Regions from separate parts of the Micromonospora sp. DH13 genome, predicted to be linked through region 2. Evidence: riboswitches for the same ligand, from Rfam matches in the RefSeq annotation. Region 2 holds a riboswitch; each other region holds the start of a gene.

Region 1 (2,194 bases), on a different contig from region 2:
GGCAGCCAGATCTGCTTGAACCAGATCACGTACAGCACGGCGAGCCGGTCGGCGTTGCGCACGAAGTACGCCGCCAGGTTGTTGCCGTAGGTGCGGTCCCCGCCGCTGGCCACGCCGCCGAAGCCGCCCTTCTGCGCGGCGAAGTCGCAGGCCCGCCCCTTCGGGTGCTCGCCGGAGCCGCCGGGCCGGTAGCAGGAGACGTACCGGGTGAAGCCGGCGGCCTTGGCCTGGTTGAGCGCGTGCAGGGTGCGCGGGGTGATGCAGCCGTTGGCGGGGGTGGGGTCGTTGACGCTGCACGACTCCGCCGGCCAGGAGCCGTCGGAGTTGCGCTTCGCGGGGGTGGCGTTCGCGCTGGAGGTGCCGCCCGGGCTGGACCCGCCGCCGCTGCTGCTGGCCTTGTTGTTGGCCACGGTCAGCGCCCGCTCGGCCTGCTCCTTGCGCTTGCCCATCAGCGCGACCTGCTTGCGCTGCTCGCGGATCTCGCCGTCGAGCGCCTGCCGGGTCTTCGTCGCCTCGTCCCGGGTGGTCAGCAGCTCGCGCAGCGCCCGGTCCTCGTTCGCGGCGATCGTGTCGAGCGCGGCGGCCCGGTCCAGGAACCCCTCGGGGGAGCTGCTGTCGAGCAGCACCGAGGCGGCGGTGAGCCGGCCCTTCTTGTACGCCACCCCGGCGATCTCGCCGACCTTGGTGCCGCGGGTGACCAGCTCGGCCTCGACCGTCTTGAGCTGGCCGCCGAGCTGCTGCTGCCGCTTCACCGACCGGTCGAGGGCGGTCTTGGCCTCCAGGTAGCCCTTGCTCGCCGCCTCGAGCTGGGCGCGCAGGGCGGGAGTGCCGCCCTCCTCGTCGTCGCCGGGTGCGGCGGCGAGCAGGCCGACGGGCGGCGCGGCCCCGGCCGGCGTCACCGGCGCGACCCCGAGGCCGACGGCGAGCGTCAGCACCAGCGCCGCCGCCACCCGGGCGGCGATCCTTCCTACAGGTGCCACTACTGGCATATGCATGTCCTTCCGTCAGCCGCCGACCGGGTTAGCTGACGGGTTCGGGACGGAAGATCCCTACCGCTGGAGCGGATGCACCCCACAAACATGGTTCCCCGGCTCGCCCGCAGGCGATTAGGCGGCGGCCACCACAGGCGCCGGAGGGCGCCGCCCGGCGATGGCCGGGGCCGAGCCTACCGGTGCGCGTGGGACCAGCGCTGCTTCCGTGACGGAGGGTACGCGGATGAAGCCTGTCAAGTCAGTCATTCGGCCACGAATGTCGCGAAAATTGATGAGCCTCGGTCTCACCAGCCGGCCGGCCCGCAGCCGTCGCGGGCGGCTCCCGGCTCGACCTGCAAGGTGGCGTGCTCGATGTGGAAGTCCTCGTGCAGGGCGGTGCGGGCGGCGGTCAGCACCGCGCCGACCTCCGCGCCGGGCGCCATGGTCAGGTGGGCCGAGGCGACCTCCATGCCGGAGGTCAGCGTCCAGACGTGCAGGTCGTGCACCTCGACCACGCCGGGCACGGCGGCCAGCCGGTCGTGCACGGCGGTCACCTGGAGGTGCTCCGGCGCGGCCTGCACCAGGATGCGCACCGCGGCCCGCCCGAGCCGCCAGGTGCGGGGCAGGATGAACACGCCGATCGCGACGGCCACCGCCGGGTCCGCCCACCACCAGCCGGTGGCCATGATCAGCGCCGCCGCGCCGATCACGCCGACCGACCCGAGCAGGTCGCCCAGCACCTCCAGGTACGCCCCGCGCAGGTTGATGCTCTCCTTCGCCCCGCTGCGCAGCAGGGCGAACGCGGCGACGTTGGCGAGCAGGCCCAGCACCGCCACCACGAGCATCGGGCCGGTGGTGACCTCGGGCGGGTCGCCGAAGCGGCGGACGGCCTCGACGAGGACGTAGACGGCGACGCCGCTGAGCAGCAGGGCGTTGCCGAGCGCGGCGAGCACCTCCAGCCGGTAGAGCCCGAACGTGCGCTGCGGGTCGGCGGTGGCCCGCCGGGTGGCGGTGATCGCGGCGAGCGCCATGCCGATGCCGAGCACGTCGGTGAACATGTGCCCGGCGTCGGAGAGCAGCGCCAGCGAGCCGGTGCCGAGCGCGGTCACCGCCTCGACGATCATCAGCGCGGCGAGCAGCGCGAACGCCGCCCAGAGTCGACCCGAGTGGCGGTCCGCCGCGTTCGCCGCCCCGTGGTGGTGGTCATGACCTGCGCCCACGCC
Region 2 (2,194 bases):
GCCGCGGACGCCACCCCGGCCCGCGCCGCCGCCTGACGCACCCCCGCCGCCCGGCGCTCACCCCCGGCCCTGACGCGCACCGCCGCCCGAGACACGACGAGAGGGGCCGCCCCCACAGCGGGACGGCCCCTCTCGTCGTGCGCGGCGCGCCGCGTCAGAGCAGCGACATGTGCACGTGGTCCGTGTGGTTGGACGGCCCGCTGTAGGACTTCCAGCCGGTCGCCGGGAACCAGATCTGCCGGTTCCAGATGACGTAGTAGATGCCGAGCCGGTCGGCGTTGCGGATCAGGAACGCGGCGAGGTTGTTGCCGTACATCCGGGTGTCGTTGTTGTGCCAGGGGGAGAACCCGCTGTTCTGGAGCGACCAGTCGCAGGCCCGGCCCTTGGGGTGTTCCCACGGCCCGCCCGGCCGGTAGCAGCCCACGAACCGGTTGAAGCCGGCCCGCTTGGTCTCCTTGTAGGCGTGCAGGGTGCGGGGCGTGATGCAGCCGGAGGTGGTGGGGTCGTTCTCGCTGCACGACTCGGGCCGCCAGTCGCCGTCCGACGTCCGGCCCGGCCCGATCCTCGCGACCGGGGAGGTGGCGTTGACCAGGCCGCCGGTGAAGCCCTTGCCGCCGACCAGGGCGAGTGCCTTCTCGGCGTCGAACTTCTTCTTCGCCATGACCGACGCCTGCTTCTGCTGCTCGCGCACCTCGGCGTCGAGCGCGAGCTTGGCCTGCTCGGCGCGGTTCTTCGCCGCGCTGACCTCGGCCAGCTTGTTGGCGTTGACCATGTTCAGCTCGTCGAGGGCCGAGGCGCGCTTGACGAACGAGTCCGGTGTGTTGCTCTCCAGCAACATCGCCATCGCGCCGACCCGGCCGGTCCGGTACGACTGCGCGGCCATCTCGCCGACCTGCGGCGCGAGCGCGTCCAGCTCCTCCTGGGCCTTGCGCACCTCGTCGGCGAGCTGGGCCTGGCGCTTCTTGGACTTCTCGAGCTTCGACTTCGCCTGGGCGTAGTCCCGGTTCGTCGCCTCGATGACGTCGGTGATGAGCTGGGGCTCGTCGTCCTCCTCGTGCCCCGAGGGTTGGGGGGCGGCGGCGGGCAGGGCGAGCGCCGGGGCGGCCGGCCCGGCGACGACCGCCAGGGCAGCGAGCACGGCCACCACGGGTGTCAACCAGCGGTGCAGGGGTGCCGTCACAATGTTCCCTTCCATCGACCGCCGACCGGGTTAGCTGACGGGTTCGGGGCGGAAGCGGCCCCTACCGCTCGCGCGGATTCACCCCGGGCACCTGGTTCCCCGGCTCGCCTCGCGGCGATTGGGCGGCGGCACCGCAGGCGCCGCTTCGCGCCTTCGGCGGTGACCGGCAGCGAGGTTACCCGAGAGCCCATGCGGGGAGCTACGTCCGGATGCCGACTAAAAGCGTCATTTCGTAATCGCCATCGGTAATCAGTGATGCGCTTCTCAGGGCGGATGCCGCCACCGGTCACGCTGTGAAGTGTCACCATGCGGTGTCCGTGCCTCCTTCTCGGTGCGGCCGTCCGGCCGGGGGGTGGGTGGGGGCGTGGTCGTCGGGGAACCCCTCGACCGCCCGGCCGCCGCCGAGCGCCTCCAGCGCGAGATTGCGGTCCGCGGTCCGCCGCCCGCCCCCGGGGGTACGCGCCGCCGGCACGTCCCCGCCGTCCGCCGGGCCGGGCCGGGACGCGGCGGTGTGCCCCTCAGCGGTGTGCCCCGTGGCGGTGTGTCCCGCCGCCGTGCGCCCCGCTGCGGTGACCACGGCGGCCAGCCCGGTGGTGAGCGGCACGGCGGCGATCAGGCCCAGCGTGGCGACCGCGCTGCGGACGATCTCCTGGGCGAGGAACTCGCTGGTCAGGATCTCGGTCACGGGGCGGGAGTCGGCGGTGAGCAGGAGCAGCAGCGGCAGCGACGCGCCCGCGTACGCCAGCACGATCGTGTTGACCGTGGAGGCGATGTGCGCCCGGCCGACGCGGGTGGCCGCCCGGTAGAGCTGCAACCGGGACAACCCCGGGTTGGCGTGCGCCAGCTCGGTGACCGTGGCCGCCTGGGTCACGGTGACGTCGTCGAGCACCCCGAGCGAACCGATGATGATGCCGGCCAGCAGCAGGCCGTGCAGGTCCACGTCGCCCCGGAACATCGACAGGGTGGTGGCGTCCTCGCTGCCGTACCCGGTGAGGTGGGTGGCCGCCGTGGCCA
Region 3 (2,194 bases), on a different contig from region 2:
GGAGGTCGTCCTGGCCCGGGCCGTCCGGGACGGCAGGCTGGCCCGCTACCGTGCCGCCGCCGCGCGCGAGCGGGCCGCGTGGGGCGATGCCGAACTGGCGGCCGAGGCCGCCCGGGCGCTGGCCGCCGAGGCGTACGCCGCCGCCGAGCGCGCCCGGCCCGCCCACGCGCCGACGACCAGCGCAACGGCCTCCGGCAGGGTCCTCGGGATCACCGGCTGGCGCCCACCCCGCCCCGCCCCGGCCCGGTAACCGCGGACACCGCGGTGGTGGTGATCGCGGCGACCACGGTGATCGCGGTGATCGCGGTGATCAAGAGGTTTGAGTCATCGCGGAGATCAACCCTGACGCTTTTTCTCTTGATCACCGAGGCGGGACGCGGCGGGGGCGGGTTGGGTGGGTGTGAGGCGGGTCATGGTGGGGTGGGATCGGGCAGGCGGGGCTATTCGGTTTGATCCGGGGCGGTATTCGCCGAGATTCGGGCCGCGTCGTCCCGTTGCGGGTTCGTTGGCGTCGGATGGGTCGGCAGTACCATTGAGTCACGTCAGTCTCCGAATGCCCCGTAAATAGGTCGGCCAGGGGACGTTTAAGCAGGTAGCGTGGGGTTGGCAGGGCTTTCGTCGGCCAGTAGTGTCGGCCCGTCCGGTGCGGTACCCGATCGCAAGAGGCGACGCCGCGCCGACCCGCTCAATCGTGACGATCACGAACCGGGGACCCATTGCACGTCCGGGGTGAATCCGCGGGCCACGGCCTGCGGTAGGGCGATCTTCCCGCCCGAATCCGTCAGCTAACCCGGTAGGCGGTGTCGGAAGGAGTTCCATCCTCGTGCAGTTTGACCCCACCCCCCGGGTTGTTCCTCCACCACGGAGCCCGGTGCCCGTGTCCGCCGCCGCCGAGCCGGCGCACTGACCGTCGCACCCCTGCGTACGCCCGCCTGAGCGGGCGCCCCAGAAAGCGGACCCCACCCGGCCGCGGACACGTCCGCGCTGCCGTGCGCCGACGCGCGCCCGGGTGCCTCCGCTTCCGCCCCCGTCCCGTGGAGGAACACGTGAACGATCAGCTCAAGCGGCACCTGCGGCGACTCGCCACAGAACGCCCGTACCAGGTCGTCGCCGGCTCCGCCGCGGCGCTGCTGCTGGCCTCCGGCACCGGCGCGCTGCTCGCCGCCGTCGACGACGACGCCCCCGCCCCGCAGCGGACCACCAACGCCGCCGTGGCCGAGGTGGCACCCCGCCTCGACGGCGCGGCCAGCCGCGCCCAGGCCCGGATCGCCGCGCCGCTCGCCTCCCCGAGCAGCGCCGCGCCGTCGCCGAGCGCCACCTCGGCCGCCCCGAACCCCGACCTGACGGCCTCGGCGACGCCGAAGAAGACCACGGCGAAGCCCGCGGCGCCGAAGCCGCCGTCGTCGAAGGTCCTCGACTACGACTACGAGGCCCAGACCACCTACTACTACTGCGGCCCGGCTGCGGTGCGCAACGCGCTCTCCGCCACCGGCGTCGACGGCACCCAGGACGACCTGGCCGCCCGCCTCGGCACCACCGAGATGGGCACCAACTCGGCCTACGACACCACCCGCGTGCTCAACGAGATGGTCAAGGGCGAGCCGTACCGGACCCGGCTGATCCCCGGCGGTGCCGCCACCTCGGCGGAGACGGAGCGGCTCCGGGCCGACGTGGTGAAGGCGGTCAGCGCCGGTCGCGGCGTCGTGGTCAACATCGCCGGCGACGCCACCGACGTCGACGGCGGCTGGCACTCGTTCCCCGGCGGCCACTACATCGCCGTCGTCGGCTACCGCGACTCCGGGCGGACCGTGCGCATCGCCGACTCGGCGGACCCGGCCGTCCCGGCGTACTGGATCAGCACCGCCGCGCTGGCCCACTGGGCGGCGACGCGGGGCTACTCGGCCTGACATCACCCTCCCCCCACCGGCCCCGGCTCTCCTGCGCAGAGAGCCGGGGCTGGTGCCGTCTCCGGGCAGGCGGGGGCGGCCTCGATTCTTGGACAGTTGCGGTTCAGGGCGAACAGCACCTGTCCAAGAATCGGAGGCGGGACGATCAGGCGGTGGGGGAGTGGCTCATCGCGTCGGCGGCGCGCGGGGCCGGGGGGTTCCAGCCCGGCTCCAGCTCCCGGCGGGCCGCCGAAAGGAACGCCTCGGCGTACGACTCGGCCGGGAAGTCGCCCAGGTAGTGGGCCCGG
Region 4 (2,194 bases), on a different contig from region 2:
CGCCGTCCGGGCGAAGTACGACACCGAGAAGCAGAAGCTCGACACGCTCATCGTCTCCCAGGAGAAGCAGACCAAGGAACTGGCGGCGAAGAAGACCAAGATCAACGGTGAGATCAAGCGGCTCCAGGCGTCGATGCCGAAGACCGTGGTGTCCACCGAGGGCTGCCCGACGGTCACCGGCGTGGTCAGCGCCGCTGCCCGCACCGCCATCAAGACCGCCTGCGCCCAGGTCGGCGACCCGTACGTCTGGGGTGCCACCGGCCCGAACTCGTTCGACTGCTCCGGCCTGACCCAGTTCGCCTACAAGGCGGCCGGGATCCACCTGACCCACTTCACCGGCGCCCAGTGGAACGAGGGCCGCGCCATCCCGCGTTCCGAGGCCCGCCCCGGTGACCTGGTGTTCTTCTTCAGCGACCTGCACCACGTCGGCCTCTACATCGGCAACGACAAGATGGTGCACGCGCCCCGCGCCGGCAAGCCGGTCAACGTGAGCAGCATCAACACCATGCCGGTGGCCGGCTTCCGCCGACCCGGCTGACCCGGCCCGGCCCCCGCGAAGGCCGCGCCGCGCAGCACCACCCGCAGGCCCCCGGTCACCAGACCGGGGGCCTTCGCCGTGCGGCGGACATCGACGCCGGCCACGGGCCTGTACGGTGTGTCACGGCCGGTCGGGTTGCGGATCGATGGCGATCGTCTCTACTCTGGCCAATTGTCGGCCGGTAGCTGCACCGCCCAGCCGGGCGGTGACGGTGCGACACCGCCGAGTCGCCTCCGGGCGAGCCGGGGACCCAGGTACGCCGGGGTGAATCCGCAGCAGCGCTGCGGTAGGGCGCTCTCCCTTCCCGCCCGAACCCGTCAGCTAACCCGGTAGGCGGTAGAGGAAGAAGGAGAACGGAGCCCGGTGGCACTCCATGCCCCGCGGCGCCCGTCACGCCGGTCGGCCGACGCCGACCGGATGCCGGCTGCGCCGCGTACCCGCTGGTCACGCTGCACCACCGTCCTCGCCGCCCTCGTCGGCGTCGCCGTCGTCCTGACCGGCGCACCGACCGTGGCCCACGCCGACCCTTCGGTCGCCGAGATCGAGCGGCAGATCGACGAGGACTGGAACAAGCTCGAACCGATCATCGAGCGGCACAACGCCACCCGCCAGGACCTGGCCGCCAAGCGCAAGAAGGCCGACGCGCTCGCCGCGCGGATCGGGCCGCTCCAGCGCCAGGTGGACGAGGCGTTGAAGAAGGTCGGCGGCCTCGCCGCCGAGGCGTACAAGGGCGACAACATCTCGGTGGTCAACGCCCTGCTGGGCAGCCGCACGCCGAGCCAGATGATGGGGCAGCTGGAGCTGCTCGACCGGTTCGCCCAGCGCCAGCAGCACGACGTCCAGGCGGTCGTCGACCTCCGCGACGAGCTGGCCGCGAAGAAGCAGCCTCTCGACGAGATGGTCGCCCAGCTCACCCGCACCGAGGCCCAGCTCGCCGCGAAGAAGAAGCAGATCAACGCCGAGATCGACCGCCTGCAGAAGCTGCGGCTGAAGGTGTACGGCAACGGAGGCGGCGGCCCGTTGAAGCCCGCCCCCTGCCCGGCGAGCTATCCGGGTGGCGGCGCGGGGACGGCGGTGAAGTTCGCCTGCGCCCAGATCGGCAAGCCCTACGTCTGGGGCGCCGAGGGCCCGAACTCGTACGACTGCTCAGGGCTGATGCTGGCCGCCTGGGCGAAGGCCGGCGTCTCGCTGCCGCACAACGCGGCCCAGCAGCGGTCGGTGACCGCCAAGGTCAGCCGCGCCGACCTGCGCCCCGGCGACCTGGTCTTCTACTACTCCGACCTGCACCACGTCGGCATGTACGTGGGCGGGGGCTGGGTGGTGCACGCCTCCCGGGCCGGCGTCCCGGTGAAGATGAAGCGCGTCGACGACGGCCCGATCCACAGCTTCGGCCGCCCCGCCTGAGGTGCAAGGAGGGGCCCCTTCTTAACGCGTACGGTCGAGAAGGGGCCCCTTCTCACACCCCTCGGGCGGGAGGACCGCGGAGGGTGGCGCAGCGCGCCGCAGCGTGCCGCAGGAGGAGCGGTACGTCAGGGGGCAGGGGTCAGCGGGGCGGCCAGGTGCGCCAGTTCTGCCACGAGCGGCTCGGGGTCGGGCCGCGCTGACCCTGGTAGCGCGAGCCGTAGACCGCCGAGCCGTACGGGTGCTCGGCCGGCG

The links. Region 2 has a riboswitch for cyclic di-AMP ahead of LPA42_RS04875 (hypothetical protein). Riboswitches for the same ligand answer to the same signal wherever they lie in the genome.
Region 1: another riboswitch for cyclic di-AMP. It lies ahead of LPA42_RS23645 (hypothetical protein); the one in region 2 lies ahead of LPA42_RS04875 (hypothetical protein).
Region 3: another riboswitch for cyclic di-AMP. It lies ahead of LPA42_RS04485 (C39 family peptidase); the one in region 2 lies ahead of LPA42_RS04875 (hypothetical protein).
Region 4: another riboswitch for cyclic di-AMP. It lies ahead of LPA42_RS13255 (NlpC/P60 family protein); the one in region 2 lies ahead of LPA42_RS04875 (hypothetical protein).

What each region holds. Positions count from the first base shown of each region.
Region 1 is NZ_JAHWGR010000027.1:94,281-96,474, forward strand. It holds gene LPA42_RS23645 (hypothetical protein) at 1-989, opposite strand, end outside; cyclic di-AMP (ydaO/yuaA leader) riboswitch at 994-1,123, opposite strand; gene LPA42_RS23650 (cation diffusion facilitator family transporter) at 1,277-2,191, opposite strand.
Region 2 is NZ_JAHWGR010000004.1:22,399-24,592, forward strand. It holds gene LPA42_RS04870 (carbonic anhydrase) at 1-36, shown strand, start outside; gene LPA42_RS04875 (hypothetical protein) at 155-1,180, opposite strand; cyclic di-AMP (ydaO/yuaA leader) riboswitch at 1,185-1,315, opposite strand; gene LPA42_RS04880 (YibE/F family protein) at 1,482-2,194, opposite strand, start outside.
Region 3 is NZ_JAHWGR010000003.1:210,888-213,081, reverse strand. It holds gene LPA42_RS04490 (hypothetical protein) at 1-250, shown strand, start outside; cyclic di-AMP (ydaO/yuaA leader) riboswitch at 673-815, shown strand; gene LPA42_RS04485 (C39 family peptidase) at 1,035-1,907, shown strand; gene LPA42_RS04480 (CDP-glycerol glycerophosphotransferase family protein) at 2,053-2,194, opposite strand, start outside.
Region 4 is NZ_JAHWGR010000011.1:54,643-56,836, reverse strand. It holds gene LPA42_RS13260 (NlpC/P60 family protein) at 1-538, shown strand, start outside; cyclic di-AMP (ydaO/yuaA leader) riboswitch at 749-889, shown strand; gene LPA42_RS13255 (NlpC/P60 family protein) at 902-1,942, shown strand; gene dcd (dCTP deaminase) at 2,082-2,194, opposite strand, start outside.